4 regions of the Novosphingobium sp. genome follow, and region 1 is predicted to be linked to each of the others. Evidence: riboswitches for the same ligand, from Rfam matches in the RefSeq annotation. Region 1 holds a riboswitch; each other region holds the start of a gene.
The links. A riboswitch is a leader RNA that binds a small molecule or an ion and turns the genes downstream of it on or off. The one in region 1 is predicted to bind cobalamin.

Region 1 (7,886 bases):
GCCCTGACCGTGACTGCGTGATCCCGCAACTCTTCCAGTCCAAATGCGCGATCCCCGTGCGCGAGGCGCAGGACAAGGAGCAGATCGCCCCCGGCACCGTCTATTTCGCCCCGCCTGATTACCATCTGCTGGTCGAGCAGGACCACAGCCTGTCGCTTTCCAGCGATGAGCCGCTCTATTTCTCGCGCCCGGCCATCGATGTGCTGTTCGAAACCGCGGCGGACGCCTATGGCGAGGCGCTGGTGGGCATCGTGCTGACGGGCGCCAATCAGGATGGCGCAACCGGACTGCGCGCCATCGCCGATGCTGGCGGAACGGCCATTGTGCAAAATCCGCAAGGTGCCTATGCCACCGCCATGCCCGAAGCTGCCATCGAGGCATGCAGGCAGGCCAAGATTATGACAATCGAGGACATTTCGGCCTTCCTACTGGAGCTGGGCCGGGGTGATCCGGGAAGGAACCACCCCGCATGACCCCCGTCAGCTTTCTTCTGGTGGACGATCTGGAGGAGAACCTCCTCTCGCTCGAAGCCCTGCTGCGGCGCGATGGGCTGGTGCTGCTCAAGGCGCGCTCGGGTGACGAGGCGCTCGAACTGCTGCTCAAGCATGATGTCGCGCTGGCGCTGGTCGATGTGCAGATGCCGGGCCTGTCGGGCTTCGATCTGGCCGAGCTGATGCGCGGCAATGACCGCACCCGCCATGTGCCGATCATCTTCGTGACGGCGGGCAATGCCGACAGCCAGCGGCGCTTTCGCGGCTATGAGGCGGGCGCGGTCGACTTCATCCACAAGCCCATCGAGCCCGATATCATCCGCAGCAAGGCTGATGTTTTCTTCGAACTCCATCGCCAGCGCCAGCAGATCGCCGCGCAGCGCGACGAACTGAAAGCCCGTAGCGCCGCTCTGGAAGAGGCCGACCGCCGCAAGGATGAATTTCTCGCCACGCTGGCGCATGAATTGCGCAACCCGCTGGCGCCGCTGCGCCACGGGATCGATGTGCTGCGCCGCAAGCCCGATGGCGACAGCGCCGAGGACATTCGCGCGATGATGGACCGCCAGCTCACGCAGATGGTGCGGCTGATCGACGATCTGCTTGATGTTTCACGCATCAGCCAGGGCAAGATCGAACTGCGCCGCGAACGCCTTCAGGCCGCCGAGATCGTCCGCCTCGCGCTGGAGGCCAGCCGCCCGCTGATCGAAAGCCATGGTCACAGGCTGACGGTGGATGTGCCCGATGCCGCGATCTGGCTCGATGCCGATCTGACGCGCATGGCGCAGGTGTTGGGCAATCTGCTCAACAATGCCGCCAAATACACGCCCGAAGGGGGGCAGATCGGTCTGTCGCTGCGCGTCGAGAACGGCGAGGCGGTGATCGCGGTCAGCGACAATGGGCTGGGCATTCCCCCGGCGATGCAGTCGCGGATTTTCCAGCTTTTTACCCAGATCGAGGATCATTCGGTCCATGCCAAGGGCGGGCTTGGCATTGGCCTCGCGCTGGCGCGGCAGTTGGTCGAGATGCATGGCGGCACCATCGAGGCGCATAGCGGCGGCATCGGGCAGGGCAGCACCTTTACCCTGCGTGTGCCGCTTGCTCAGGCGGTGGCAGGTGAAGCCATGGCCGAGGATGCGCCGCAGGCCGCCGCCAACCGCCCGCTCAAGGTTCTGGTGGTCGATGACAATGCCATGATCGCCATGAGCATGGGCTGGATGCTGGAGGAAATGGGCCACGACTTTCAGGTGGTCAACGATGGCCGCGAGGCGCTTGAGGCGGCGCGCGACTATCGGCCCGACGCCATTCTGCTCGATATCGGCCTGCCGGTGATGGATGGCTATGAGGTCTGCCGCGCTTTCCGTCAGGACGATGACTTCCGCCAGACGCTGATCGTGGCGCAGACCGGCTGGGGGCAGGACCGCGACAAGGAACTGGCGGCACAGGCCGGTTTCGACCATCATCTGGTCAAGCCCGTGGCCTATGAGGCACTGGAGCAATTGCTGCTCGCCCATGGCGCGCCGGGGCAGCAGGCCCCGGCTTCTTGAAACGCCTTCCTAACGCCCCGCGTATTTCATCGCCATATCCACCAGCGAGATCACGATCTCGAAACCGATCAGCGCGATGATCGCCAGCTCCACGCGGTAAGCCCTTTTGTCGCGCACGATGTCGAGCAGCACCTCGGCCACATCGCCCAGCGCGACGAATTTGCGCTCCAGCACCTCATGGCGCTCGTCCAGCTCATATTCGTCCTCAAGACGGGTGTAGAGACGGTCGAGATCGGGGTGGTCCCAGAGCAGATCGGGCCGGTCATTGGCCTGAGCGCTGCCCATGATGCGATGCCGCGCCGCCAGCGCATTGCCCACCAGCTGCATCGCCCGCTTGATCGAGAGATGGGCCTGCCCGTTGCTGTGCAGATCGGCCACCAAGGGGCTGATCCGGTCGAAGGCTTCGGACACCAGGATTTCGTCGCGCGAGAGCATCACGCTGCGCGCCAGGACCACGGCCACCAGCAGGAAGCGCTCGGGGCTGGCGTCGATCAGTTGCACCTGTCCGTCCGCCGCGATCTTGTCGTTGGAGCCGGGCTTGACGATCAGCACGGTGCTTTCCGTTTCGGGCAAGGCCTCGGGATCGAAGGTATGAGGCAGCAGCAGCGCGTCGGGCAAATCCTGCGCCACCTCCTCATCGCTGATCGACACCACCACGCCATCGCGAAACACGATGGTCAGCCCCGGTCCGAACACCGCTTTTCCGGCCCATTCGCCGGTCGCCTGCGCGTCGGCGACGTAACGCGTGTCGATCCGCTCGCCGATCAGTCTTGCGCTCAGGCGATAGCGCGCTGCCTCGGGCACCCCTCCGAGCAGAACGAAATCGGGAAGACCTGCGGTTTTGGGAAGGGCCATGAAGGAAGCTGCTCCGCTTTAGCGCTGGATCTCCCTGCCAGCGGCAGGTTTCGCTTGCGCGACACCCCGCTCTTTCAAACCTTTACCAATAATCGGCCATCAGCGCACCAGACCATTCGGGCTGGCGCAGATCGCCCCGCGGCAGAAATTCGCGCATCACCGGCTTGATGTCGAGGACTGGTGTCCCATCGATCGCGTCCAGCCCCTCGACCTCCAGCCTCGTGCCCGAGACGCCGAGGATCCGGCACACCGTCACGCCGAGCCGGTTGGGCCGGTTCTTGCCGCGCTGGGCGAAAATGCCCACCAGTGGCCAGTCGGCGCGGCCACGCGGATGTCGGGCGCCGGTTTCGATGCGCTCGGGCGGCACGCGGTCGAAGAGGAAGATCACCTCGGCATGGCTGAAATCCGCCAGCCCCGCCAGCGCCTCCGGCCCGAAGCGGTCCGCGTCCAGGTCGATGGCGGCCCGGCTCTCGCCCCAGTGATCGTCAAGCGGATCGGCGCGTCCGCCGCGCACATGGCCGATGGGGGTAAGGCTGAACTCCATGATGCTGCTCCCGAACCAGATCCGCAGGCAGGCCCTGTATAGGCAGCCAACCTTGGGCCGGGAAAGAAGATTTGGCCCGCTGGCCGCGAAAGCGCCTTGGCCAAGCCCTCCATCTGCCCTATCAGGCCCGAGCAAGCCGGTCCTGCCGGTTTTGCATCCCGCACCGGTGCCCGCAAGGGCTTGAAAGGGAACACGGTAAGGATCGAGGATCCGAAACCGGGCTGTCCCTGCAACTGTGAGCGGCGAGCGCGATACGCCTGTGTCACCCCAAGGAGGGTCGGCACGGCCACTGGGCCGGACGCAAAATCATGCGAGGCTCGGGAAGGCTGCGCATCGCGTGACGACCCGCGAGCCAGGAGACCTGCCGGTATGGGGTCGCTCTTGCCACGGCCCAGGGGATGGCCATGGCACGGTCCACCGTCTGGGCGACATCAGTATGGCCGGGCCCTAACGGGCATGCTTTCGGGCGTCGCAGGCGCGCGCCTCTGGCATGCCGACCGCTTCGGCGGTGGCGCGGCCTGTCGTTTCGCGGGCGCCGACGGACGTGTTGCAAGATGGAACGTTTACTTCAAGGTGCTGGGCAGGCTTCCGCCACCAGCGGCGGGATGACGCCGCTGCGGCGGCGCATCGGGGCACTCTATGCCTTTTTGCTGGTGGCCAATCTGGGGGTGTGGATCTGGGGCTGGGTGGTGCTGCACCAGGCGCCCGGCATGCTGGGGACCGCGCTGCTGGCCTATACGCTGGGGCTGCGCCATGCAGTCGATGCCGACCATATCGCCGCCATCGACAATGTGACGCGCAAGCTGATGCAGGATGGCCAGCGCCCGGTCGGCACGGGTTTCTTCTTCGCCATCGGCCATTCGGCGGTGGTGCTGGTGGCCACGCTGTTGATCGCGCTGATGGCGGGCGCGGCCACGGGAATCGAGGGCTTCAAGGCAACAGGCGGGTTGATTTCGACCTGCGTCTCGGCCTTTTTCCTTTTCACCATCGCGGGGATGAATTTGATGATCCTGCGCGCGGTCTATCGTTCCTATCGCCGGGTGCTGGCGGGCGGCGTCTATGTCGAGGAGGATCTCGACATGCTGCTGGCCGGGCGCGGGTTGATGGCGCGGCTGTTGCGCCCGCTCTTCCGCCTGATCACCCGCAGTTGGCATATGGCGCCGCTGGGCTTTCTGTTCGGGCTGGGCTTTGACACCGCGACCGAGGTAGGGCTGCTGGGCCTCTCGGCCTCTCAGGCCGCGCAGGGCATGTCCTTCAGTGTGGTGCTGCTGTTCCCGGCGCTGTTTGCGGCGGGCATGGCGCTGATCGACACCACCGACGGCATCATGATGCTGGGCGCCTATGAATGGGCCTTCGTCAAGCCGATCCGCAAGCTCTACTACAATATGACGATCACGCTGGTGGCGGCGCTGGTGGCGATCCTGATCGGCGGGATCGAGACTTTGGCACTGATCGCCAGCCATCTGCGTCTGACCGGCGGCTTGTGGGATGTGTTCGATGATCTGGCGGGCAGCTTCAACCTGCTGGGCTTCGGGATCGTCGGCCTGTTCGCGCTGAGCTGGGCGCTCTCCTTCGCGATCTACCGCTTCAAGCGGCTCGACGAGGTCGAGGTGCGGTCAGCGTGATCGCCGCAGCAGATAGATATCCATGATCCAGCCGTGGCGCGCGCGGGCCTCTGCCCGTGCCGCCACGATGGTCTCGCTCACCTGCGCCAGAGGACCGGACAACAGCATCTGGTTGCTCATGCCCACATAGGCGCCCCACCAGATCGCGATACCCTCGGGCGGCAGATGCCGGAACGAACATTCCCCATCCAGCATCACCACCACAGTCTCGACGCCCGCAGGCCAGTCCTCCTCGCGCAGCCGCCGCCCGGTGGTGACCAGAAAAGGCGCCCCCACCTCATTGAGCGTGATGCCATGCGCGGCGGTCAGCACATTGATCGACATCAGCCCCGGCACGACTTGCACGCTCACATCGGGCAGGCGCCGGGCAATGCGCAGGGAACTGTCGTAAAGCGCCGGATCGCCCCAGACGAGCAGCGCCACGCGGCCATCCGTGAGGTGATCGGCAATGGTCCGCTGCCAGACCTTGGCTATGGCATCATGCCAGTCATCCACGCGCCGCAGATAATCCGGCTGTGCCGGATCGCGCACCGGCAGATCGAACTCCGCGATACGCGTGGCCGAGTTGGTCAGAACATCCTCGCAGATGGCCCGGCGCAGATCGGCCAGATCGGCCTTGTCGGCGCCTTTGCGGGGGATCAGGATCAGGTCGGCGCGGTTGATGGCCTTCACCGCCGCCAGCGTCAGTTGATCCGGCCCGCCCGTGCCGATGCCGATCAGAACCAGCTCGATCATGCGCTGGCCTGCGCAATCATATGGAAGAAGCTGCCCGTGGCATGGCCCCGGCGCGACCCGGTTTCGGGCACTGCCGCGCCATTGGCATCCACCACATGGGCCAGCGGGTCATCGGGCTGGGCGAGGATGGTGGCGTAATGGAACTCATGCCCACGCAGCCTTGCGCCCGCCGCGTAACCGGGGATCGGCGCCTCCAGCGTGGCGAGGCGATAGCCCAGATGCATCCGCCTTTTGGCAAAGGAGGTTTCCAGCCCCAGCAGCCCGGCCATGCGATGCTCCACCCCCTGAGCATCGACCAGCACTTGCCCTATCGCCATATAGCCGCCGCACTCGCCATGCACCGGGCGGGTTAGCGCAAAGGCTTGCAGTCCAGAGCGAAACCGCTCCGCCGCTGCCAGCTTGCCGGCATGGAGTTCGGGATAGCCACCGGGCAGCCAGCAGACATCGGCACTGTCATCGGGCGCTTCATCGGCCAGAGGCGAGAAGGGCAAAATCTGCGCCCCCGCCGTCCGCCATCCCGCCAGCAGATGCGGATAGACGAAGGAAAAGGCGCTGTCCCACGCCAGCGCCACCCGCTGCCCAGGCGGGGGCACGCCGAGGACTTCACCCGAGGCAAAACCGCCCGAGGCCAGAGCGCGCAGTCGGTCAAGATCGACATGCTCGCCGACAAAACCGCCCAGCGCCGCCAGCGTGGCCTCCAGCCCTTCATGCTCTTCGGCCTGCACCAGCCCCAGATGGCGCTCGGGCAGGGTGAGGTCGGTGCGGCGGGGCAGGGCGCCCAGCACCTCGATCCCCACCTGCGCCATGCCATTGCGGATCAGCGCCTCATGCCGGGGGCTGGCCACCTTGTTGAGGATAACGCCCGCCAGACGAACATCCTGCGCCATCCGCGCAAAGCCCAGAGCCACCGCCGCCGCCGATTGCGCCTGCCCCGACACATCGAGCACCAGCACCACCGGCCATCCGGCACGCGCCGCGATCTCCGCGCTGGCGCCATTCCCGGTCTCTCCGGCGACGGCCACGCCATCGAACAGCCCCATCGACCCCTCGGCCAGCACCAGATCGGCGCCCTGCGCCACAGCGGCGAGGCCTGCCATGCGCTTCTCGCTCATCGCCCAACTGTCGAGGTTGAAGGAAGGCCGCCCGGCGGCGGCGGCATGAAACGCCGGGTCGATGTAATCCGGCCCGTTCTTGAAGGGCTGCACAACCAGTCCCCGCGCGCGAAACGCGGCGAGCAACCCCAGCGTCACCATGGTCTTGCCCGCGCCCGAAGCCGGGGCGGAGACGATCAGGCCCGGCGCCATCAGCGGTCTTCCGGCCAGCGCCATCAGCGCTCGTCCGGAAAGCGGGGCGAGGTGCCCATCGGGCGATAGCGCCGGTCGTAGTCCTTGGCGTAAAGCTGGCTTTCGGCGAAATCCTCATGCCCGATGGCACGGCCAACGAGGATCAGCGCGGTGCGCTCCATGCTGCCGTCCACCGCGCTTTCCAGCGTCGCGAGCGTGGCCCGCACGATCCGCTGATCGGGCCAACTGGCGCGCCAGACCACCGCGACGGGGCAGTCGGCACCGTAATGCGGGGTGAGTTCGGCCACCACCTTGTCCAGCAGATGGATCGAGAGATGGAGCGCCAATGTCGCGCCAGTCGCCCCGAAAGCGGCCAGGGTCTCGCCCTGGGGCATTTGCGTGGCGCGGCCCTGCGTGCGGGTCAGCACCACGGATTGCGCGACGCCGGGCAGGGTCAGTTCCGCCTCGATGGCGGCGGCAGCGGCGGAGAAGGCGGGCACACCGGGCGTCACATCATAGGGCACACCCATGACGCGCAGCCGGCGCATCTGCTCGCCCATGGCCGACCAGACCGAGAGGTCGCCGGAATGCAGCCGCGCCACATCATGGCCCTGCGCATGGGCAGCGGCGATTTCCTCCATGATCTGGTCGAGCGAGAGCGGCGCGGTGTTGATGATCCGCGCGCCGGGCGGGCAATGCGCCAGCACGCCCTCCGGCACCAGCGATCCGGCATAGAGGCAGACCGGGCATTCGGAGATGAGCCTTGCGGCGCGCAGGGTCAGCAGGTCGGGCGCGCCGGGGCCGGCGCC
Region 2 (7,886 bases), on a different contig from region 1:
CGCGCAGCCACTGGAAGGCGGGATAGATGACCTTGTCATCGGTGTAGGATTTGGGCGCGATGACGATCCGGGCGATATCCTCGGGGATCAGCGGGCGCAACCCGGCTTCGAGTGTGGCGGTCATGGGGGTCCTCTCGTCGCAACATCTTATGTTTTGCGTATGAGTTATACGTAATGCTGGACAGGGACCGCCGTCAATTCTAATAAAAGGTCGGACCAAAAGCGGTGAAACTGCGCGAAATGCGCGGATTTCCGTCCGCTATGGCCGATCCGGCCCGTTTTCGCCTGCCGGAATTTGAATAGACCGCATGAAAATGAATAGGAGGATGCCGATGGATGTGACAGCAGCGGTGGTGAGAAAGGCCGGCGATCCTTTCACCCTGGAAAAGCTCAAAATGGGGGCGATACAGGCCGATGAGGTGCTGGTCCGGATCGTCGGGACCGGGCTGTGCCACACCGATCTGGTGGTGCGCGATCAGGTGCTGCCCACGCCTTTGCCGGCCGTGCTGGGGCATGAAGGCGCCGGTGTGATCGAGGCGGTTGGCGCCGATGTCTCCCGGCTGGTGCCGGGCGACCATGTGGTGCTGGGCTTTGCCGCTTGCCGGGTTTGCGATGCCTGCCGGTCCGGCCATCCCTCCTATTGCGCGCAGTTTACCGCGCTCAATTTCGGCGGATGCCGAGCGGATGGCAGCACTTGCCTTCATAATGATACCGGCAAGGTCAGCAGCCATTTCTTCGGCCAGTCCTCCTTTGCCACCCATGCGGTGGTGGCCGCGCAGAATGCGGTGAAGGTGGACAAGGACGTGCCGCTTTCGTTGCTCGGCCCGCTGGGCTGCGGGATCATGACGGGGGCGGGCACGGTGTTCAACGTGCTCGACACGCAGGAGGGGGAGACGGTGCTGGTGATCGGCGGCGGCCCGGTCGGGCTGAGCGCGGTGATGGCGGCCAAGGTGCGCGGCGCCTCGCGCATCGTGCTGGCCGATCCGGTGGCGGCCCGCAGGGCGGCGGCGCTGGATCTGGGGGCGAGCGATGTGATCGATGTGGCCGCCGGCGATATGGCCGAGCAATTGCGCGCCCTGCTGCCTCAGGGCGTGAACGGCGTGCTGGACACCTCTGGCGTGCCAAAGGCGATCGAAGGCGGGGTGGCCTGCCTGGCCACGCGTGGGCGGCTGGCGACGGTGGGAGTGCCGCGCGCGCTGGATGCCACGATCTCGCTCAACATCGTGCAGATGCTCTCGCGCGGGATTTCAGTCTGCGGTGTGACCGAGGGCGATTGCGATCCCCAGACCTTCCTGCCCGAGTTGATCGCGCTCTATCGCGAGGGGCGTTTCCCCTTCGACCGGTTGATCACCACCTATCCGCTGGCGCGGATCAATGAGGCGGTTGCGGCTCAGCATGCCGGGGCCTGCGTGAAAGTGGTGCTGACGATGCCTGAATAAGTCCGGTTGCGCCGCGGCGTCAGGGATCTGTTCTGGCGCCGCGGATTGCTTCGTAATGGCGGAAGAAAGCTTGCTGGCGCAGCAGGCCGAAGAAATCGAGCATCAGCGGCAGGGCGCGTTCGACCATGGTCACCGCCTCGCCGATGTCCACGCGCCCCTCGATGCGCTGCAGAAAGGTGGTGGCTTCCCACCGGCCCACGAAGTCGGCGGCATCGAGATAGAAGCCCAGAATGTCGGGCGTGTAGTTCAGATGGCCATCGAAGCCGCTCTTGCGCATCTCGCCCCAGATCCGCACGAATTGCGCCGAGGAGAGCGACAGCATATCGCCGCCCTCGGTCTCGATGATGTCGAGGATGCCGATGCTGGCGAGGGTGCGGGCATCGGCTTCGGCCTCGGGATAATGTTCGGCCAGCGAGGCGATCGACACCGGCGGCCCATCGGTGCCCGAACGATGAGCGACCAATTGCTCCAGCTTGTCGAGCGCGCTGGCGCCCACGCCGCCCTGCGCGCCATCGCCATCCATCAGGGCACCGATCTGCGCCAGAGTCAGCCGGCTGTCCTGCTGCAACTGGCGGATGGCGAGAATGGCGCTGACATGCTTCTCGCTGTAATCGGCGACATTGCGGCGCGGGCGATCGGGCTCGGGAATGAGCTTGTGGCGCAGATAAACACGGATCGTCTCACGATGAACGCCCGTCCGCGTTTCGAGATCACGCATCTTCATGGCAAGGGTTAGACCATTGCTCTGGCCAATGGGCAACCGAGGTTAGGAAATTTTCCTGTGTCAGCGGGAGGTGGGAGATTGACCGGAGTGGTTCGGCCATCTGATGGACAGCGGCCCTCCGCACGGTCATCACCCGCTTGCACCGTCCACCCATGTCATTTTCCATAATTTGGGCGGCATCGGCTGATCGCCGGAAGGGCCTTTCATCGCCAGCATCAGGGCGCGGGCCAGGTCTTCTCCAATGTCTCTTACCGGCACAGAAAAGCAACTAAGCGGCGGCTGCAGAGCGGCGCAGGCGGCCGTGTGGCGAAAGCCGACGATGGCGATGTCGCGACCGGGTTCCAGCCCGCAGGCGCGCAGGCTGGCATAGGCCCCCACCGCGCCATTCTCGCCCATGACGAAGATCGCGGTTGGCGGGCGATCCAGCGCCAGCATTGCGGTGGTGACCTGCGCGCATTGCTGGGCGCTGTCGGATCCGGCGTAAAGCAGGTCGGGGTCGAAGGGCAGCTTCGCGCCCTGCAGCGCCGCCTTGTAGCGTGCGGTCACCAGATGGCTGAAATTGACCCCGGGGCCGGAGGTGATGAGCGCGATCCGTTCATGACCGGCGGCCAGAAAACGCGCCATGACGGTATCGACCATATCCTCGAAATCGAGATCGATGCTGGGATAGATGCCCGCCGTCTCGCTGCGGCCAAGGGTGATGAAGGGCGTATTTTGCGCCAGCAGCAAGGCGATCCGCGCATCCTGGCTCTGCGTGGCGGCCAGGATCCATCCATCCGCAATGCCGCGTCGCAGATGCCGCTCCAGCACCTCAAGCGGGTTCTGCTCGATTCGCCACAGCAGCACGACCAGTTCCAGCCCGTTCTCGTCCAGCACCGTCTGCACGCCATTGAGGATCGAGAGAAAGAACGGGTCACCATAGGTCATGCTGTCGGGCCCGACCGGCAGCAGGAAGGCCGCCGTTCCGGTGCGCTTGCGGCGCAGCGACTGTCCGGCCTGGTTGGGGGTGTATCCCAGCTTTCCCGCCATTTCGATCACCCGCTTGCGGGTGGCTTCGCTGACATCCTTGCGGCCGTTCAGCGCGCGCGACACCGTGCCGATCGACAGGTTCAGATGCGTGGCGAGTGATCGAATATCCATCTTCCTTCCCTTGCATGCACGGCAGCGATTGCAAGCCTTGACATTACTCCGACTATTCACGACAAGGCCGTAAACGTTTACGGAAAAAAGTGAATGGAGGGGATGACGATGACGGTACGCGCATTCGTGCGGTGGAGTTTGGCTGCTTCCGCCCTGGCCCTGGCCGCCCCCGCGCTGGCGCAGGATGCCACCGGGCTGGACGCGAACGGTCACCTCACCACGACAGGCTTGCCGAGCGCGGATGGCTTTGTCTTTCGCAGGCTGGCCGATGGCGTGCAATTCCGGCGGGGAGGTCTGGCCAAGACCATCCTGTTTTACGGTCCGGACACTGTGCGGGTGAATGCCAATCTCGGCACCAACTATTGGACCGCGCCCAGTCTGGTGGTGACCGCCAAACCGCAGGCAGTGCCTTTCACCATCGCCGAAACCTCAACCACGCTGACCATTGCCAGCGCGGCGCTCACCATCGAGGTCAACAAGGCCACCTCCGCGCTGCGCTTCCTTGATGCGCAGGGCAGGCTCTATACGGAAGAACAGTCGGACAAACCCCAAAGTGTGACCCTGAAGACGATTTCGGGCGCGCCGACCTATGAGGCCACCAACACCTTCCATCTGCGCGACGACGAGGCGCTGTACGGCTTCGGCTTCACCGCTGACGACACCAGCAACCGGCGCGGCAAGGATCTGCTGTTGGTGCAGACCAATATGGGCATCATCATCCCGGTGATGATGTCCTCGCGGCGCTATGGCGTGATGTGGGATGTCTATTCCCAGATGCGCTTCAAGGACGATGCCCAGGGTGCATCGCTCTGGGCGGAAAGCGCGCCGGGCGGGGTCGATTATTATTTTATGGGTGGCAAGACGCCGGATGACGTTGTGGGGGCCTATCGCGCCTTGACGGGGCAGGCGCCGATGTATCCCAAACAGGCCTTCGGTCTGTTCATGAGCAAGGAGCGTTACAAGACGCAGGACCAGATCGTGGATGTGGCGCGCAGCTTTCGCAAGGAAGGCTTCCCGCTCGATTACATCGTGCAGGACTGGCAATATTGGGGCAGCGACAAGGATGGCAGTTGGAGCGGGATGACCTGGGACCCGGTGCGCTATCCCGACCCTGCGGGCATGACGCGCACGCTGCATGGCATGAACCTCAAGCTGATGGTGTCGATCTGGCCGTCGATCGGCAATGATACGGCATTGGCCCATGAACTCGATGCGCAAGGGCTGCGCTTTGCCCCGCTGCACTGGATTTCCAAACATGCCCGCGTCTATGACGCCTACAGCCCGCTGGGCCGACAGATCTACTTCAAGCACATCAAGTCCGGCCTGCTGGACAAAGGCGTCGATGCGCTATGGATGGACGGCACCGAGGTGGAGGTGAGCAGCGCGATGTGGGACGCGCAGGACAACATCCGCGACACCAAGGCGTTGGGCAGGAACGCGCTGGGCGATTTCACGCGTTATTTGAACCCCTATTCGCTGCTGACCACGCAAGGCACCTATGATGGCGAACGCGCCACCTCCAACCGGCGGGTCTTCACGCTCACCCGCTCGGCCTGGGCCGGGGCGCAGCGCACCGCCGCCGCCTCGTGGAGCGGGGACATTTATGCCAGCTGGAAGGTCTTCAAGCAGCAGATCGCGGGTGGTGTCGATGTGACCGTGACGGGCAATCCCTATTGGACCCAGGACACCGGCGGCTTTTTCGTGTCGGAGTTTCCCGGTGGCGAGCAGAACCCGGCCTGGCGGGAGCTGTTCGCGCGCTGGCTGCAATATGCCGCCTTCAACCCGCTGATGCGCATCCATGGCACCGATGTCGAGCGTGAGCCCTATCGCTTCAAAACGCTTGATCCGCAGGTCTATGCCTCGCTGCTGGGCAGCGTCAATCTGCGCTATCGCCTGCTGCCCTACACCTATGGGCTGAGTTGGAAGGTGACCTCCGCGGGCTACACGCTGATGCGCCCCCTGATGATGGATTTCCCCGAGGATCGCGCCACCGATACCATCGATGACAGCTTCATGTTCGGCCCCTCGTTTCTGGTCCATCCTGTCACCCGGCCGATGTATCATCGGCAGGCCCCTCCGGCGGTGACGATACCAGCGAATGCCCTGCGCACACCCGATGGGCAGCCCGGGCTGGCCCTTCAGTATTTTGCGGGCCAATCCTTCGAGAAACCGGTCAGCACCATGATCGACACCAAAATCGACCATATGTGGCCTGCGCCGCCGCTGGCCGACATGCCGGCAGGCCTGGCCAGCCTCGATCACTTTTCAGCGCGCTGGACAGGCATGCTCACCGCTCCTGAAGATGGCACCTATGAGATCGGCGTCGAGGGTGACGATGGCTATCGCCTGATGCTGGCCGGCAAGACCGTGGTCGACGAATGGAAATCGGGCGAGGCCCGCTATCGCGGCGCCGAGGTCGCGCTCCGGAAGGGGCAGACCATCCCCATCGCCATCGAGTATTATCAGGGCGATGGCGCGCGCAAGTTGCGTTTGGCGTGGCGTCTGCCGAGCGAGCGCGAGGCTGCCGCCAGATTGGCGCAGGCCGCGCAGGATCTTTCCGTTACCACTTATCTGCCTCAGGGCGCCGGATGGTATGATTTCTGGACGAACGAGCATTACGCCGGTGGCCAGCGTGTCACGCGGCAGGCTCCCCTCGATATTCTGCCGCTTTATGTGCGGGCCGGATCGATCGTGCCCATGGGGCCGGTGCAGCATTATGCGACCGAATTGCCCAAGGCGCCCTATGAAATCCGCATCTATTCCGGCGCCGACGCGCGTTTCACCATCTATGAGGACGACAACGAGACATACGACTATGAAAAGGGCCAATATGCCACCTATGATCTGGTGTGGAACGACCGTGCCCGCAGTCTGACCATCAGTGGGCGCAAGGGCTCTTTCCCCCGCCTTGTCCAGCAGCGGCGGCTCGATCTGGTGCTGATGACCCCGCGCAACGCCACTGGTGCAGCGCCGGCCGTGGCCAAGAGGATGGTGAACTATACCGGGGCGGCCACCACCGTGTCGTTTGGTCGGTAAGGAGGCGATGAAGGGAATTAAGCTGAACAGTACATTCTTGCGGGGCGCTCACAGATGGTTGTCCGGAGCGGCAGGTTTCAAACTTCGTCCTTTCTGCTGCCGACCTTCGTTCATTTTCAATTCCTGACACATTGCGCTTGACCCTTGGCGCCCCCGCGCTTCACATTTCCGCTGTCGAAGGTTCTCCAGTCGTTTCGGCGCGCTGGAGCGAAGATCGGAAGCCGGTGCGATGCCGGCGCTGCCCCCGCAACTGTAAGCGGCGAGCGGGCGATCCACGCATGCCACTGGTGGGCGCAACCACCGGGAAGGCCGGATCGTCCGCATTGACCCGCGAGCCAGGAGACCTGCCCGCGACGCCATAACGTTCCTCCGGCGGGGTGTCCGGGCGATCGCTCTCGTGCCATGCCGGGTGACCGGCGTGGCCGCTTGCGTTCGTCTGTCTCTGCCTTTGAAACAGGTGAAGACGATGACAAGAGCAACAGTCCAGACAATAACAAATGCGACCAGCATCCAACTGATTGACATGGTGTTCCCCACGGACACCAACCACCATGGTACGCTCTTTGGCGGCGTGGCGCTGGCGCATATGGACAAGGTCGCGTTTCTGGCGGCGACGCGCCATGGGCGTGTGCCTTTCGTAACCGCGCGCAGCGAGCAGATTGATTTCGAGGCACCGGCGAGCGCGGGCGAGATGGTTGAGGCGACCGGGCGCGTCGTGCGGGTCGGTAACAGTTCGCTTGATGTCGAGGTTGAGCTGGTCGCGGAGGCGACGGTCAGCGGAGAGAGGCGGCGTTGCACGCGTGGTCGCTTCACCATGGTGGCCGTCAAAGGCCCTGATGTTCGCCTGCCGCTTCCTCCATTTTATGCCGGTCAGCAGGTCGAAGAGGATGGTGTCCTGCGGATGGCGGAAATCATCTTTCCCGAGCAAACCAACCACTATGGCACGTTTTATGGTGGCGACGGGCTCAAGATGCTGGGCAAGGCCGCGTTTATCGCGGCGACGCGGCATACGCGGCGGAATATCGTTATGGCCTCGTCAGAGCGGGTCGATTTCCGCTCCGCGGTCGGGCTGGGCGATATGGTGGAACTGGTCTCGCGCATTGTGCGGACCGGGTGCAGTTCCGTCACTGTGGAAGTCGAGTTGTGGTCGGAGAGGCTGCTGACAGGGCAGCGCCGTCATGCTGCAACGGCGCGCTTCGTGATGGTGGCGGTCGATGAGCAAGGGCGCCCTACGCCGATCCTGTCCGCGCTGGAGGTTTAAAGCATGTAGCGATGGGGCGCTCCGTTCTAGTTCACCCTGACGGGAGGCAGGCAATATCGGCCTGCCTCCCGTCAGGGAGCTGCTTTGCCACACCAGATGTTCCGCAAACGGGTTTGGCAGAGAAGAGCGTTCTAACTGGCTGCTAGGCCGAGAGTTCTTTGCGCACGATCTCCGCGCCCGCACTCAAGGCATTCAGCTTGCCGCTGGCGACCTGACGAGGCAGGGGAGCCATGCCGCAGTTGGTCGACGGGTAGAGTTTGTCGGCATCGACAAACTGCAGCGCTTT
Region 3 (7,886 bases), 1.3 Mb from region 1:
GCGCTTCTTCCACCTTCTGCAGGGCGTAAGCCGCGCCGGTTACGGCAAGGCACAGCGCCAGTCCGGGGGCGAGGCGGAAGAGGACGGGGCGGGTTTCGGCTGGCTGGGTCATGGCTGTTTCCCTTCAAGACAGGAAACAGGTGGGCCTTTCCGATCAATCTATCCAACGGTTGATTTCTATGGTTCTGATCTTCCTAGAGGATCAATAGGTAAGAGTTTAGGCCATAGGTGCGAGGGGGTTACCCCCTCGCGCTCCCATAACGTCTTCCGACGCCACCACATTGGCACCGCATCGTGGCGTACCAACTCTCCACCTGTGTTTGTCGGGTGATCGGTTCGATCACCTCAGCCGATCAGATCACCCAGTCCGGCTGTTGATCATAGGCCTTGATCACGCCCAGCAGCGCATCGCCCGCCTTGCCGCGATAACGCTCCTTGTGGCGGATGCCGAAGAAAGGCCGTTCGGGCAGGTGAAACGGCAGGGCATGCAAGGCGCGCGCCTCGATCGACGGCCCCACCACCAGCGCGGAGAGCACGCCATGCCCCACCCCCGCGCGCACCGCCGCCAGCACCGCCTCGTTCGAGGGCAAGGTCAGCGCGATGTTCAGCGCGGCAGGATCGAGCCCGCGATCCCTCACCGCCGCCTCGAAGGTCGAGCGTGTGCCCGACCCTCCCTCGCGCATGATCCATGGGGCGCCCGCCAGCCAGTCGTTGGTCACCGCCTCGACCGGTTTGGGCCCGACCATCACCATGCGGTCCTTCGCCACCGGCCATTGCGCCAGAGCGGGATCGTCGATGGCGCCCTCGATCAGCCCCAGCTCGGCATCGCCCAGCAGCACGGCGCGCGCGGCGCCCTCGGTGTTGTCGATGGCCACCGACAGTTCGATGCCGGGATAGCGGCGATGGAACACCGCCAGCCGCTCGGGCAGCCAATAGCCCGCGATGGTCTGGCTGGCCACCAGACGCAGCGTGCCGCGCTTCAGGCCGCCATAGTCGGCAAGGGCCTGCTCGGCGCTGGCGGCGCGGGCCAGTACGGCCTGCGCCTCCTCCAGAAACATGCGGCCCGCATCGGTCAGTTCGATGCCGCGCCCCACGCGGTGGAACAGCTTGACGTCATGGCGCGCCTCCAGCGCGGCGATGGCGCCGCTGGCCGCCGATTGGGTGACGTTGAGGGCCTGGGCGGCACGGGTGACATGCTCGCGCCGGGCGACCTCAACGAAAATGCGCAGTTGCTCAAGCGTCATGCGCAGCGATGTGCCCGCTGCCGTCTCCCTTGGCAAGCGGCGGGGTGGCGCCATGGCCGGTGGTCATGCTGCGCAGCACGCCGTCGCGGCGGATCAGCCCATGCATCAGCGCCGCGCCCAGATGGGCAAGGATCAGCGCGAAGAACAGCAGCGCCACCACCGTATGCGCCCAGCGCAGGAAGGCATAGAGCGCCAGATCATGCGGCAGGATCGCGGGCAGCACCAGCGGCCCCACCTGCACCGGATAGCCCCCGGCCGAAAGCATCGCCCAGCCAATCAGCGGCATGCCCAGCATGCTGGCATAGAGCAGCACATGCGAGCCCTTGGCGACCATCTGCTGCAGTTGAGGCAGATCGCTGGGCAGCGGCGGCGCGCCGGTCAGCAGCCGCAGCGGCAGGCGGATCAGCACCAGCACAAGGATCGCGATCCCCACCGGGCGGTGCAGCGCCAGCAGCATGGGATAGAGCGGCCCGGCGGTGGAGACCATGCCGACGCCGATGAACATCATCGCCAGCACCATCAGCGCCATCAGCCAGTGAAGCGCGCGCAGCAACGGGTGGAAGTCCTGAGGATGACGGCTCATTGACCCTTCTCCTTCAGCATGTCTTGTCCGGCGGCGCTGGTCCGCGGCCCCTCGCCCGCGCGGCGGGTGAAGGAGGTGGAATAGGTCTTCGACCGCGCGCCCAGCAAAGGATCGTCAGAGGGCGCGATGCCCGATGGCAGGATGGTGGGGTCGAAGTTGAGATCGCGGCAGGCGCCCTGTTCCTCGCTCTGCACGGCACTCAGGGTCAGCACCCCGGCCTCCACGCTGCGATGCGGGCCGGTCCATTCCACGGTGGCCTTGTCGGTGACATCGCCGGGGTTGGCGACCACCAGTTTGAGATGCCAGCGCGAGGGGCCCTTGGCGGTGCGCGCGATCATCTCCTTGAACAGGGCGTCGCGCGGCAGGTCCGCCAGCTTGGCCTTGTCGAGGCCGGTCAGCGGCGCCTCGGGCTCGAACTGCCAGCGCACGAAGCGGGTGACGCCCTTGGCATCGGTGAAGCGGAAGGCGTTGATGCTGTAATAGGTGGCATTGGCAAAGCTGTCGGGCAGCACCGCCTTGGCCATATAGGCCAGGAAGGCGGGCACCTCGGGATGGCTGACCATAAAGGGTTTGACCAGGGCCGGGTCGGGCTTGCCGGTCTTGGGATCGGGCGTGGTGGCGCGCTGCAGGCCCACGAAGCTGGGCACATCGGCCACCGGGAAGATCGGCGTATGGTCCATCGCCATGCGCCATTCCTGCCCGTCTGGGCTGCGCATCACCAGCGCCATCGAGTGGAAGACATTGCGCCCGTCACTGGCCAGCGGATTGCCCCCGCCCAGCGAGAAGCGCCCGGTCACCGGATAGCTGCCGGCACGCAAACTCGACGCGGTCGTCAGATCTTCCCCAGCGCCGCTCGCCTGGAACGAGCCGCTGAAACACAGCCCCTTGGCATGGGCGCGGCGATAGCCGGGGAAGACCCCGCCATTGGCTTCCAGCGCATTGGCCACCTCGCCGCCGCTGATGCGGTGCGGGCCGATCCAGCCGGCGGCCCAGCCCAGTCCTCCGGCCAGCACGAGAACAGTGGCGCCGATCAGCGCGGCGGGAACAAGAGGATTGCGTGTTGGCGGCATGGAGACATCCTGTCGGCAAGGCTTGGCGTGGAAGGCTTGAACATATCGGACGTATGAGAGGACCTCATATATCCGTTTCTTATACGAAGCCATCACCCAAAAGGATGCGTTCTCTTGTCAGCCCTGATGGTTGGGCTTGTCGAAGAGAGGGATTTATTCCTCTTCCTCACCGCCTTTTCGCCGGTCCTGTCCGGGCAGGATGTTGTCGTGAAAGGCCGGTGACAGGCGCCGCTCCATCAGGCGGCAGGCCTCGGCATGCAGCAGCAAGGCGCGCGAGATCGCCTGCAGCAGATCGATGTGCAGCGCCCGCCTGCCGATGCACAGATCGTCGATCTCCGCCTCGCTGAGCCCCAGGGTCCGCGCCGCCGCATGCGGACCGCCCAGCAGCTCGACCGCCAGGGCAAATCGTTCGATCTGTTCGACCGGAAGCATGGACCATCATCCCCTGCGGCCTGTTATGGCCTGCTTGTGCCATGCCCCCATTCATGCCGTCTGTCACCGGCAATTCAAACTTGCATCAGGGCATGAATTCTGATGTTAAGCGCCCGTGATGACGACAGGACAACCTGTCGCGTCCCAACCCGCATCGGTGCCCGCAAGGGCTTAATAGGGAACAAGGTGAGGATCATCCGATCCGAAACCGGGCTGTCCCTGCAACTGTGAGCGGCGAGTGCGATGCACGCGGCATCCTGCCAAAGGCGCGGGATGCGGCCACTGGGCCAGACGCAAAATCATGCGGGGCTCGGGAAGGCTTGTGCACCGCGCGACGACCCGCGAGCCAGGAGACCTGCCGCTGCGTGTCGCTCTTGCCCGGTCCAGGGGATGGCCAAGGCACGGATATCCGTCTGAGCGACGATCAGCATGGCCGGGGGCCATGGACGCCGCAGCGAGCGGGCCACAGCGCCTGCCCGCCTCGTTTCGGCGCGGGACTGACCGTGCCGGATCGGCGCGGGCCAGACCTTGCCCCCTGCCCGTCGCCCGGCGCCGGAGATTGATGATGAAGAGACCGTCAGGCCCCGTCCGTAACCCTGGGTGAAACAGGGTGTAACACCGCGCCAACCGTAAAGAACTTGTCCGCCGCGGCGGCAGTTCGCAGGCCCGGCGAGGCCGCACCGGCATCGCACCCGGCACGCATCACGATATCGATAAAAGAAACAGGGGGATCACCCATATGACACGCAACCTTCGCAAGAGGCCGCAGACGGCCCTGCGCCCGATCTGGCTGGCCGCCAGCATGCTGGCGCCGCTCGGCAGCGCTCAGGCCCAGACCGCCGCAGAGGCCGACAACATCCTGGTCATCGGCCAGCAGAGCCAGACGCTCACCCGGCCCGACGCCACCGGCAGCCGCCTCAACCTTACCCCGCTCGAGACCCCCGCCTCGATCGCCAGCATCGATGGCGAGGCGATCCGCGCGCGCGGCGACATGTCCATCGCCGAGGCCGAGGCGCGCGCGCCCGGCTTCTTCAATGTCGGCAACCCCGGCAATGGCGGCACGGCGCTGGCGGCGCGCGGCTTTGCCGGCCAAGGCTCGATCCTGCAACTGATCGACGGGGTGCGTCTGTTCCCGGCGGCGGGCACCATCACCTTCCCCACCGACCCGTGGATGGCCGAGCGCATCGATATCCTCAGCGGCCCGGCCTCGGTGCTTTATGGGCAGGGATCGCTGGGCGGCGCGGTCAATGTGATCATGCGCAAACCCAACACCCAGCGCACCGAGTTCGAGAGCGAGATCGGCTATGGCTCGCAAAACACCTTCCATGCCGCCGCCGGGCTTGGCGGGCCGATCGGTGAGCGGCTCTCCTACCGTGTCGATGCCAGCTATCGTCGTTCGGACGGCTATGTCGATCGCGGGCATTCGGACAGTCTGGCGCTGTCGGGCACCTTGCGCTGGGCCACCACCGACAGACTGACCTTCACCCTGCGAGAGGATTACGGCGACCAGCATCCGATGAAATACACCGGCACGCCGCTGGTGAACGGCAGGCTGGATCTGGGGCTGCGCCATCAGAACTACAATGTGGGCGACGCGCATATACGTTACCGCGACAACCGCACCACCTTGCAGACCGACTGGACGCCGTCAGACAGCATCAGCCTCACCAATCTGGGCTATGTGCTGACCAGCAAACGCCAGTGGCGCGATCTGGAAAGCTATTGCTGGGTGGGGGCTAATGGCAATTGCCACAATGGCTACAACTATAGCCCCGCGACGCCCGGCAACATCTATCGCACCGACAATTTCGGCATCGGCCATGACCAGACCCAGTGGGGCGATCAGGGCAGCGCCACGTTCAAGATCCCGCTGTCGGGCAACATCAGCACCGATCTGGTGGTGGGCTTTGATGTCAACAGCATCGCGCTCACCTATTCGAACGATTTCGGATCGGACGTGCAGGAAGACAGCGTGACGCCCACCGGTTTCAACCCCGGCCTGTTCTACGACACGCAGGGGATTGCTCCACGCTATCGCACCCAGACGACCGAATATGCCTTCTTCGCGGAAGACCGGCTGAAGTTCGGAGACAAGTTCTCGCTCATCACCGGCATCCGGCATGAGAATGACGAGATCAAGCGCTGGACCCGGACCTATCCCACCGGCAATGGCGGCGTGGATGCGTTTGTGTTCGACAAGAAACTGACCAACACCACCTGGCGCGTGGGCGGCGTCTATCAGCCGGTGCCGACCGTGTCGCTCTATGCGCAATACAGCACGGGCACCGATCCGCTCGGCACGCTGACGACCTATTCCTCCGCCCAGACCCAGTTCAGCAATGCCACCGGCAATCAGGTGGAAGTGGGCGCCAAGGGCAGCTTCTGGGGCGGGCGCGGCACGGCGACGCTGGCGGCCTATCGCATCGTGAAGAAAGGCCTGCTCTATCAGCAGACGCTCTCCAGCCCGATCCAGCAGGTGGGGCAGCAATCGTCGAAGGGGATCGAGGCTTGGGTGTCGCTCAATCTGCCCGCCGGTTTCGGGATCGACGCCAATGGCACGGTGCTAAAGGCGCGCTATGACGACTTCTTCTCCGGCGGGGTCAGCTTTACCGGCAAGGCGCCGCCCAATGTGCCGCAACAGGCCGCCAATCTGTGGCTGCGCTGGGATGCGACCAAGCAGATCCGCGCTCAGGCGGGGCTGCGCTATGTCGGGCACACCTACTCGGATACCGCCAACACCTTCCGCGTGCCGGCCTATGCGGTGGTGGATGCGGGGCTGGCCTATGCCGTGAACCGGCATGCCTCGGTGGATGTCCATATCTACAACCTGCTGGACAAGGCCTACGCCCAGACCACCTACAATGACGAGCAGTGGATTCTGGGCCGCCCGCGCTCGGTCGACGTCTCGCTGCGCACCAAGTTCTGAGGGTCTGAACCATGGCATGGCAGCATCAGGCCAAACGCTGGCTTTACCTGACCCACCGCTGGGTGGGCATTGTCACCTGCCTGCTGTTTGCCATGTGGTTCGCCTCGGGGCTGGTGATGATCTATGTGCCCTATCCCTCGCTCTCGCCCGCCCAAAAGCTGGCGGGAGCGCAGGCGATCGACTGGCGGGCGGTGAATGTGCCGCCACCCGTTTCCCCCGACACACGCGCCCTGACGCTGGAGATGCGCGATGGCCAGCCGGTGTGGCGCTTGGAACCATGGGGGGCGCCCACAATCACCCTGCCCGCGCATGGCGGCGCCGTGCTGCCCCCGGTGGATGCGGCTGTAGCAAGGCGGGTCGCGCAGGGTTTCAGCCATACAACGGTGCGCGATGTCAAACAGATCACCCGCGACCAATGGACCGTCGCGGGCGGCTTCGACCGCCACCGCCCCTTGTGGAAGGTCAGCCTGGCCGATGCGGCGGGCACACAGCTCTATGTTTCCTCCAGCAGCGGCGCGGTGGTGCAGGCCACGACGCAGCGCATCCGTTTCTGGAACTGGCTGGGGTCGGTGCCGCACTGGCTCTATCCCACCGTGCTGAGGCAGGACAATGCGGCATGGCGGCAGGTGGTGCTATGGGTTTCGGGCCCCTGCATCGCCGGAGCCCTGGCGGGGATCTGGATCGGCCTGCTGCGCACGCGTGTGGGGCACCGGCGCTTCAAGGGCGGGCGGATGACACCCTATCACGGCTGGATGCTGTGGCACCATGTCTCGGGGCTTGGCGGAGGCCTGTTCCTGATGGCATGGATTTTCAGCGGCTGGCTCTCGGTCGATCCGGGACGGTTGTTCCAGAAGGCCGATCTGCCGGAGCAAGCCGAGCGTGCCTATGCGATGGGCACGCCGATGCCATCGGTGACGCTGGAGCGATTGCGCGCCCTGGGCAGCGATGCAAGGCAGATCCGGCTGTCGCGCGATGGCGGGCTGGCGCGGCTTGCGATCTTCAACGGCGATGGCATTCGTCGGGTCTACGATGCCAGTAACGGACAAGCCTTAAGGCCCTCAGACGCCACCATCGCCAAGGCCGCCCAAACCCTCATCCCCTCCGGCCACCTTATCGCCATCGAGCGGCTGACCGCGCCCGATGCCTATTGGTACGATGTAGGCGCCCTGCCCCGTCTGCCCGTCCTGCGCCTGCGCTTCGACGACCCCGCGCAAAGCTGGTTGCATATCGATCCCGAAACCGGCGTGATCATCGAACATCTGGACTCGCGCCGCCGCACCTATCGCTGGCTGTTCGATCTGCTTCACAAATGGGACCTCAATGCGCTGACGCTCCACCGCCCCTTGTGGGACATCTGGCTGTGGCTGTGGTCGCTGCTGGGGCTGGTCACTTCGGTCAGCGGCGTGTGGATCGGCTGGAAGCGGCTGAGGCGCGCCTGAACCATCAAATCCGCGCCGAGATCGGGCGATGGTCCGACAGGGTCAACGGATCGGCGCGGTAGTCGAGCGGCGCCAGATCGCCGCTGGCGATGATATGGTCAAAATCCCGCCGGGGCCGCCATGAAGGCCAGCTTGCCGGAGACGTTCCGGCCGGGCGCCCGTCGGTCAGCGCGCAGAAACCGGCAATCGGCG
Region 4 (7,886 bases), on a different contig from region 1:
TCATCATGGGCGGGATCATTGGCTGGCTTGCCGGCATGATCATGCGCGAATCCGGCGGCATCCTCTGGAATGTACTTGTCGGCTGTGTTGGATCAGTAGTCGGCCGTTTCCTGCTCGGGACCTTCTCGGGCCAAGGCCACTTGACCGAAAATCCCTTTGATCCAAGAACCCTGCTCGTAGCATTGGCGGGTGCCATCATCCTGCTTGCAATCTATAATCTGATCAAGCGCGGTACGATGCGATAACAGATCAAACCTGCCCATCGCTTCCTGCGCGTCTAAGGACTTGACCTGATGCGCCCCTCGCCCCGTTCGCCTGTGCAACAGCGATCAAAGGCGCTTCAGGCCCCAACGCGCAGCTTTTCGGGTCAGGACTCATTGATCAGAACCAGAAGCGCACGGTTGCCCTGCTCCCATCATTCGGATCAGAGCAGCCAACATACTAGTGAGCAGTTTCAACGCCTGATGCAGGACAATGGCGTGACCTGCTCCATGAGCCGATCGGGCAATTGCTGGGACAAATGCGGCGATGGAGAGCTTCTTCTCTTCCCTCAAGACCGAACGGGTCCGCAAGAAGGTCTACCGGTCACGCGATCAGGCCAGAGCCGATGTGTTCGATTATATCGAGCGTTTCTACAATCCCACCCGCAGGCACTCGATCCTGGCTATCTCAGCCCTATCGACTTCGAACGCCGGGCTGGGGTAGCCTAAAGAAGCTTATCTCGGTGCCCTTCAAACCGACAGCAGGTCAGACACAGCAACCTTTCAGTCCCCAAAAGCAACAGCAGGAAATCAAATTTCACCACAATCCGGGTGATTACAAGATATAGGCAGTGGTCTCCATCGCCACTTCCACCCCGGCCATCCCTCTTTCCATCAGCATCAGGAACATGCGGTTTGCCTCGGCCTGGTCTCCAGTGCGGCCATAAGCCTCATGCGCCTGAGTAAAAGCGACACTCCACACCGAAGCGATTAATCCGGCGGCAAGAAAAGCATGCGGATCATCGGGCGGACAACCGGCGGCTTCGGCCATGACGCCAGCCAGCCCCCTCACGAAATCGTCGCGCATCTGGCGGGCCCGCGCCTTGAGCGCCTCACTGGCCAACGCAGTTTCAACGAAAAGATAGGTGTCGCAAAAGACCGGAAAGGAAGGATCGGGTTCCTCGATCAGGCGATGCGCCAGCGCCTTCAGGGCCCGAATGGGCGACATGCCCGCCTCCCGCGTCCGGATCGCCGTGAAAGCCACGTCGCGGATTTCCTGTTCGCGGTCGAAGAACATGTCCTCCTTGCGGGGGAAATGGTTGAACACCGTCATCCGCCCCACATCGGCCGCCTCGGCGATCTCGTCGATCGTCACCTGGTCGAAGCCCCGCTGAAAAAAAAGCCGGGTCGCCACATCGGAAATAGCCTGACGAGTCAGCAATCGCTTTCGGGTGCGCCTTGGGGCGGTCGGCTCGGGCATTGCCTTCTTTCTGTACTGAGTATATTTATAGATCGAATCTAGAAACTGTCATCGATAATGAGAGCGCCATGGCCCATCCGTCAACCTCCATCTCCACGCCCGCGAAGACCGAAACCCTCCCCGTGCTGATCAGCGGAGCAAGCTTCGCGGGCCTGGCCACCGCCTTTTGGATGACAAGGCTCGGCCACCGGGTCACGATCATCGAAACCGCTGAGGGCTTGCGGCGGGGCGGCACGCCCGTCGATATCGAGGGTGAGACGATCGACATTCTCGGCCGCATGGGGCTGTTTGATGCCGTGCGGGCCAGGGCGCTTCCTCCGCGCAATTTCGCGTTCAAGGATGAGCACGATACGACCCTTGGCGAGCTGACGGCAGCCTCGCCCGCCGAGGATCAGACGATGGCGCGTTACGAGATCCATCGCGACGATTTGCTCGATATTCTGTTCGCATCCTTAGACGGTGCCGTCGATCTACGCTTCGGGCGATCCATCCGGCAGTTGCGGCAAGGGCCGGATGACGTTTGCGTAACCCTCAACGACGGATCGCACCATCGCTATGCGCTGGTGTTTGGCTGCGACGGCAATCGCTCCAACACCAGATCGCTGGTGTTCGACAATGCCGACGCGGCCTCCTATTACATGGGCGGCTATTTCTATTTGCGGGTGGTTCCGGAAACCGGTCTGCTGCCGCCAAACTGCACGCAGGTCTTCAGCCAGCCCGGTCTGACCGCCATGTTGAACGGCTATGACGACCGCACCGATATCGCGCTGGCGTTCCGCAGCGAGCAGCAGATCGACTATGATTTCCGTGACAAGGCACAGCAACGCCAACTGATCCTCGATCATTTTGAACGCCTCGGCTGGAAGGTGCCTGCTATGCTGAAGCATGTCGCCGTCGAGGGCGATTTCTATTTCGATCAGGCGAACCAGATCAGGATAAAGGCATGGTCGAAAGGGCGCGTCGCTCTGGTGGGAGATGCGGGCTATTGCGTGTCGCCGGTCGCCGGCATGGGCGGTTCGATGGCGCTGATTGGAGCGGCACGTCTGGCCGACGCCTTGCAGCAACAGCCAGACGATCACGCCGCTGCTTTCCGTGACTATGAAGACGGGCTGCGCCCGTTTGTCGAAGCGGTGCAGGAGAGGGCTGCGACGGAAGGTATGTCGACGCTGTTCCCGGCGGACGACCGCGAACTTGAAGAGCGCAATCGCAAGATTCTCGAACGGGAAATCGATCTATAACAACTGTCTCTTGCAGAACTGCCATACATATATTCGACGCATGGCGTAAAGAGATACGATGTATCGTTACTACGCATATCCTGCCTCAGCAGCTTTGCCGATACAATCAAAGAGGCCTTCCTAACCTCGCCATGGACACCGCTCTACCATGTAGCGCCCAGGCAAGCTACAAAGCGTCTTTTTTTGAACGTTGTCATGAAACTCGGAACTCTCTCGCAGCCGAGATTGGCGGCCACGCTTTGGATCGAAGCCCCGCCCGCCAGCCGTTTGACCGCAAGCACGACTTCAACCTGGCGCCGCCAGCGAGCAAAGCTTAGGCCTGTTTCGCGGACATAACTGCCGTCCGCAGGTCCGATTGGCGTCGCAAAGCTGCCGATCATTCACCTCGCCCACGGAGGCGATGAACGCCAGACCTTGGGACTTTGCTTCCGTTTCCAAAACCACCATCGGACGTTGGAATTTAGCCCAAAAATTGCCATTCGCCGTGGGGCCGTTCTTCATCAGCCAGGCCTTCTGACGTCTAGAAGGAGTGGCGCCGCATGCCGCCGTCAACGAGCATGACGTTAACGGGGATGGTCGCGGCATCAGAGCGAGTGGTTGCACCCAACCGCCAATGAGCGATGACCATCCCCACTTATGGACCTATGGCGCCGTCAGGATTTAAGGTGCCTGTTCGGCCAAAGCGGCACCGTCCAGCCGCCGGATCTTTCGCTCGCGTGCATTGAGCCACCAGCCAATCTGAGGCACCCAGCTATCAAAGGGGGTTTCAGCACTCGACACGCCGAGTGCCCGCTCGGCACGGTGCGGGAAGTGCGGATCGTGGAGCGCCTCGCGGCCAATCGCAACCATATCTGCCTCGCCATGGGCGACGACCGCGTCGGCTTGGGCAGGAGTGACGATGAGACCGACCGCCATTGTACGAATGCCTGCGTCACGCGAGATCTGCGCGGCATAGGGCACCTGATGACCATATCCATTCGGGTGATCATAGGTGCGGCCGACGCCGCCGGACGAGACGTCGATGACGTCCACCCCAATGGCTGCGAGCTCGCGGGCGAAGATCACGCTGTCCTCGATGGTCACGCCATCACGGCTACCATCGACGGCGGAGATGCGGACGAAGAGCGGCTTGTCGCCGGGCCAGATCGCGCGAAGGTCGCGAGCGATCTCAAGCGGAAGCCGCATGCGATTTTCGAGGCTGCCACCATAGGTGTCGGTGCGCTGGTTCGTGAGCGGCGACAGGAACGAGTTAAGCAGATAGCCATGCGCGGCGTGCATCTCGAGCACCTCGAACCCGGCGGCAAGCGCCCGGCGAGCCGTATCAGAAAATGCGCCACGAATGCGCGCGAGGCCGTCTGCGTCGAGTTCCTCAGGCGTCAGCCAGCCATCGTCGACCGGAATCGCGCTAGCCGACACGACGGCCCAGGGATGGTCGCCTCGAGCGACATCTTCATCGGTCAGCGGACCGTCGCCATAATAGGGGCGCTGCATGCTCGCCTTGGGACCGGCATGGGCGATCTGGATCCCCGGCGTGGCGCCCTGCGATTTCACCATCGACACGATGCGCGCGAGACCGTCGATCTGGGCATCATCCCACAAGCCAAGGTCGCCATGAGTGATTCGGCCTTCCGGCGCTACGGCGGTGGCCTCAACCATCACAAGCCCGAAGCCGCCCAAGGCGAATTTGCCATAGTGGACAAGGTGATAGTCGTTAGCGAAGCCGTCGGTGGCTTCGTACTGGCACATTGGCGATAGGGCGAGGCGGTTGCGCAGCCGAACACTCCGCAGCTCCAGCGGATCGAAAAGATTAGCCATCATGTCTCTCTGTGATTGAGCCGCTTGCAATGCGGCTGCACGAGTCTATTTGTAATGAACGCTACAACCCCTCATTTGTAGTGATCGATACAAACAGTCAACCCCTCGCGATCAAAAAATGGCGAGGACCAAGGGAGCATCATGCAGACCGAAGCGAAAATCGCGCTCCACCGCAGCAAGGGTAAGGCCCGTTTTGATCGCGAGGCCGCGCTCGAGAAAGCGCTTGGCGTGTTCTGGCGCCATGGCTTCGCGCCGGCGTCGATCGCTCAGCTTTGTGCTGCCATGGGGATCAACCCGCCCAGCCTATACGGGGAGTTCGGCAACAAGGCGCAGCTCTTCATGGCCGCAGTGGACCATTACGAGCGGACCTACTGGGACCAGAACCGCGACGAGATGGCTGCCGAGCCAGATGTCAGGTTGGCCATATCGAGCTTCTTCGCCTCAGCCGCGCGTATTCTGACGCTGCAGGACGTGCCGTGCGGATGCTTGGTCGTGACGGCAGCGGTGAACATTCCCGACGATGCAGCTGATGTCGCTGACGCGCTCAAGGCGCTGCGCAAGCAGACGGAGCAGGCGTTCCGCGATCGATTGACGCGAGGCGTGAGCGATGGCCAGCTCCCGGCCGATGCAGATGTCGATGCCCTTGCCAGCGGATTGAATACCTTGCTTGAGGGAATGTCGTTGCAGGCTAGCAGCGGAGCCACAACTTCGGATTTGCTGAAAATTGGCGGATGTGCAGTCCGTTTATTGGTCTGACTGGAAGCTACGGCGGTTAACCAAGCCTTGCTCTGCCGGCTCCGCGCCGTCCGGTCTTCGCTGGAAACGCTGACAAAACCGCCATTCAGGGCGGCGATGCCAGGCGCTGAAAGCAGTCATAGGCTCAGCGGCAGACAATTAACTACAATGGCTGCACCCCATCAAAGAGCTGCAAATCTTAAGTACAAAAAATGACCTGTCTCTTTCAAAGCTGAGCGGATCGCTGTGAACGCTGGCCTAGATAACCACATATAAAGATTTCTTTATATGATACTTGACAGCTTGGCTGAGATGGTGTCTCTGCATCCTGTCAAGGTTCCCCATCCCAGATTCCACAAGGGTCCGCGCGGTGGGGCTAAGACGGGAAGCCGGTGGTGCCCGAAAGGGCAGAGTCCGGCGCTGCCCCCGCAACTGTAAGCGGCGAACGGTGGTTCCATTTCGTGTCACTGAGCCTTGCAAAAGCGCTCGGGAAGGCCGGAACCACCGTGATGACCCGCAAGCCAGGAGACCTGCCTTCGGCGCCATAACGTTCCTCGGACGGGGGTTCCTCCGGTGGATCGCGCTTGTCGCACGCGCCGGAGGTCTATGCCCTGCGGCGACGCTTATGCTGGCGCGTTCTTCCTTCGGCCCCTCCGCCCGGCAAAGCAGGTGATCGGCCGATGTTTCCAGTCCTGTTTCCCCCCGGCAAGCCATGCGCGAATGCGTCGGCGCGTCGTGTTAACGGTGTTCATCCCCGCCTGACGCGGCGCGCGCCCACCCATCCATCATCCCGAACCGTCATGACGGGCCAGCCAACCTGCTGGTCCGAAGGAGATGTCGCATGCCTGTCGCACACGCCCAGCCCGCGCTGGATTTCAACTTCACCATCAAGAGCCTGCGCTTGGATGAAGATTATAACCCCTCTGAAAGTACGCGTATCACCACCAACTTCGCCAATTTGGCCAGAGGGGAAAACCGCCGGGAGAACCTGCGCAACACGCTGGTGATGATTAACAATCGCTTCAATTCGTTGGCGCATTGGGATAACCCCAAGGCCGACCGCTATTCGGTTGAGCTTGAAATCATTTCGGTTGAGATGCGCGTTGAAGATCAGGGGGCCAGCTTCCCGGTGATTGAAATCCTGAAAACCAACATCATTGATAAAAAAACGCAAAAGCGTCTTGAGGGCATCGTCGGGAATAACTTCTCGTCTTACGTGCGCGATTACGACTTTAGCGTCTTGCTGCCGGCGCACAATAAAAACACGGCGGAATTCAACATTCCGGATGATTTCGGCGATTTGCACGGCAATATCTTTAAGCACTTCGTCAATTCAAACGCATACCATGAGAATTTCAGCAAACCGCCGGTGATCTGCCTCAGCGTGTCCAGCAAAGACACCTATCATCGGACGGGCAATCAACATCCGGTGTTGGGCGACGAATATCGGCAAGACGGCGCTTCGCTGACCGACCGGTATTTTAAAAAAATGGGCCTGCAGGTGCGCTACTTCATGCCGAAAAATAGCGTTGCGCCCCTGGCGTTTTATTTCCCCGGGGATTTGCTGAGCGATTACACCGATCTGGAACTGATCGGCACCATCAGCACGATGGAGACCTTCCAGAAAATCTATCGACCTGAAATTTACAACGCCAACTCGGCGGCGGGGCAATACTATCAGCCAAGCCTGAATAACCAGGATCATTCATTAACCAAGATTGTTTACGATCGCGAAGAGCGTAGCCAGTTAGCGATTGAGCAGGGGAAATTTACGGAAGAGCAATTTATCAAGCCCTACAAGCCCATTCTTGAGCAATGGTCTGCTCACTACGCGCTTTGATTCACTCAAATACAGGTCATCTATTATGAAAATATTGCTCCCTACGTCGACCGCCGGCAGCTTGCCTAAACCTTCCTGGCTGGCCCAACCGGAAACCCTGTGGTCGCCCTGGAAATTGCAGAATGAAGAATTAATCGAAGGGAAACAGGACGCCTTGCGTTTGTCGCTGGCAGAGCAACAACAGGCCGGCATCGATATCGTCAGCGATGGCGAGCAAACGCGCCAGCACTTCGTCACGACGTTTATCGAGCACCTCAGCGGCGTCGATTTCGAGAAACGCGAAGTGGTTAAAATTCGCAATCGCTATGAGGCGAGCGTGCCAACCGTCGTGGGGGCGGTCGCGCGCCAAAAGCCCGTTTTCGTTGAAGACGCCAAATTTTTACGCCAGCTGACCAAGCAGCCGATCAAATGGGCCCTGCCGGGGCCGATGACCATGATCGACACGCTCTATGATGACCACTATAAAAGCCGCGAAAAGCTGGCCTGGGAATTCGCCAAGATCCTCAACCAGGAAGCCAAAGAGCTCGAGGCCGCCGGCGTCGACATTATCCAGTTTGATGAGCCCGCATTTAACGTGTTCTTTGACGAGGTGAATGACTGGGGCATCGCCGCCCTGGAGAGGGCCGTTGAGGGGCTGAAGTGCGAAACGGCGGTGCATATCTGCTATGGCTACGGCATCAAGGCCAACACCGACTGGAAGAAGACGCTGGGCTCGGAGTGGCGGCAATATGAAGAGGCGTTCCCCAAGCTGCAAACGTCCACCATCGATATTATCTCGCTGGAGTGCCATAACTCGC

Region 2: it holds a riboswitch for cobalamin, as region 1 does, so the genes downstream of both, ABDW49_RS23015 (hotdog domain-containing protein) here and ABDW49_RS09540 (HoxN/HupN/NixA family nickel/cobalt transporter) in region 1, are expected to answer to the same signal.
Region 3: it holds a riboswitch for cobalamin, as region 1 does, so the genes downstream of both, ABDW49_RS15305 (TonB-dependent receptor) here and ABDW49_RS09540 (HoxN/HupN/NixA family nickel/cobalt transporter) in region 1, are expected to answer to the same signal.
Region 4: it holds a riboswitch for cobalamin, as region 1 does, so the genes downstream of both, ABDW49_RS23025 (DUF1852 domain-containing protein) here and ABDW49_RS09540 (HoxN/HupN/NixA family nickel/cobalt transporter) in region 1, are expected to answer to the same signal.

The regions. Positions count from the first base shown of each region.
Region 1 is NZ_JBCNLP010000001.1:2,045,603-2,053,488, forward strand. It holds gene ABDW49_RS09520 (chemotaxis protein CheB) at 1-473, shown strand, start outside; gene ABDW49_RS09525 (response regulator) at 470-2,035, shown strand; gene ABDW49_RS09530 (RMD1 family protein) at 2,045-2,890, opposite strand; gene ABDW49_RS09535 (SAM-dependent methyltransferase) at 2,973-3,434, opposite strand; cobalamin riboswitch at 3,582-3,818, shown strand; gene ABDW49_RS09540 (HoxN/HupN/NixA family nickel/cobalt transporter) at 4,040-5,059, shown strand; gene cobF (precorrin-6A synthase (deacetylating)) at 5,051-5,794, opposite strand; gene ABDW49_RS09550 (cobyrinate a,c-diamide synthase) at 5,791-7,122, opposite strand; gene cobM (precorrin-4 C(11)-methyltransferase) at 7,122-7,886, opposite strand, start outside.
Region 2 is NZ_JBCNLP010000006.1:677,021-684,906, forward strand. It holds gene ABDW49_RS22990 (cytochrome P450) at 1-124, opposite strand, end outside; gene ABDW49_RS22995 (NAD(P)-dependent alcohol dehydrogenase) at 333-1,439, shown strand; gene ABDW49_RS23000 (MerR family transcriptional regulator) at 1,459-2,163, opposite strand; gene ABDW49_RS23005 (LacI family DNA-binding transcriptional regulator) at 2,293-3,303, opposite strand; gene ABDW49_RS23010 (TIM-barrel domain-containing protein) at 3,412-6,339, shown strand; cobalamin riboswitch at 6,501-6,706, shown strand; gene ABDW49_RS23015 (hotdog domain-containing protein) at 6,749-7,600, shown strand; gene ABDW49_RS23020 (methionine synthase) at 7,743-7,886, opposite strand, start outside.
Region 3 is NZ_JBCNLP010000001.1:3,333,282-3,341,167, forward strand. It holds gene ABDW49_RS15280 (putative sulfate exporter family transporter) at 1-112, opposite strand, end outside; gene ABDW49_RS15285 (LysR substrate-binding domain-containing protein) at 354-1,244, opposite strand; gene ABDW49_RS15290 (cytochrome b) at 1,234-1,827, opposite strand; gene ABDW49_RS15295 (catalase family peroxidase) at 1,824-2,897, opposite strand; gene ABDW49_RS15300 (hypothetical protein) at 3,051-3,329, opposite strand; cobalamin riboswitch at 3,468-3,707, shown strand; gene ABDW49_RS15305 (TonB-dependent receptor) at 4,069-6,255, shown strand; gene ABDW49_RS15310 (hypothetical protein) at 6,267-7,694, shown strand; gene ABDW49_RS15315 (endonuclease/exonuclease/phosphatase family protein) at 7,699-7,886, opposite strand, start outside.
Region 4 is NZ_JBCNLP010000006.1:685,020-692,905, reverse strand. It holds gene ABDW49_RS23055 (GlsB/YeaQ/YmgE family stress response membrane protein) at 1-245, shown strand, start outside; partial or broken gene ABDW49_RS23050 (IS3 family transposase) at 414-710, shown strand; gene ABDW49_RS23045 (helix-turn-helix domain-containing protein) at 817-1,461, opposite strand; gene ABDW49_RS23040 (FAD-dependent monooxygenase) at 1,461-2,699, shown strand; gene ABDW49_RS23035 (NADH:flavin oxidoreductase/NADH oxidase) at 3,360-4,517, opposite strand; gene ABDW49_RS23030 (TetR/AcrR family transcriptional regulator) at 4,656-5,270, shown strand; cobalamin riboswitch at 5,567-5,802, shown strand; gene ABDW49_RS23025 (DUF1852 domain-containing protein) at 6,091-7,089, shown strand; gene ABDW49_RS23020 (methionine synthase) at 7,115-7,886, shown strand, end outside.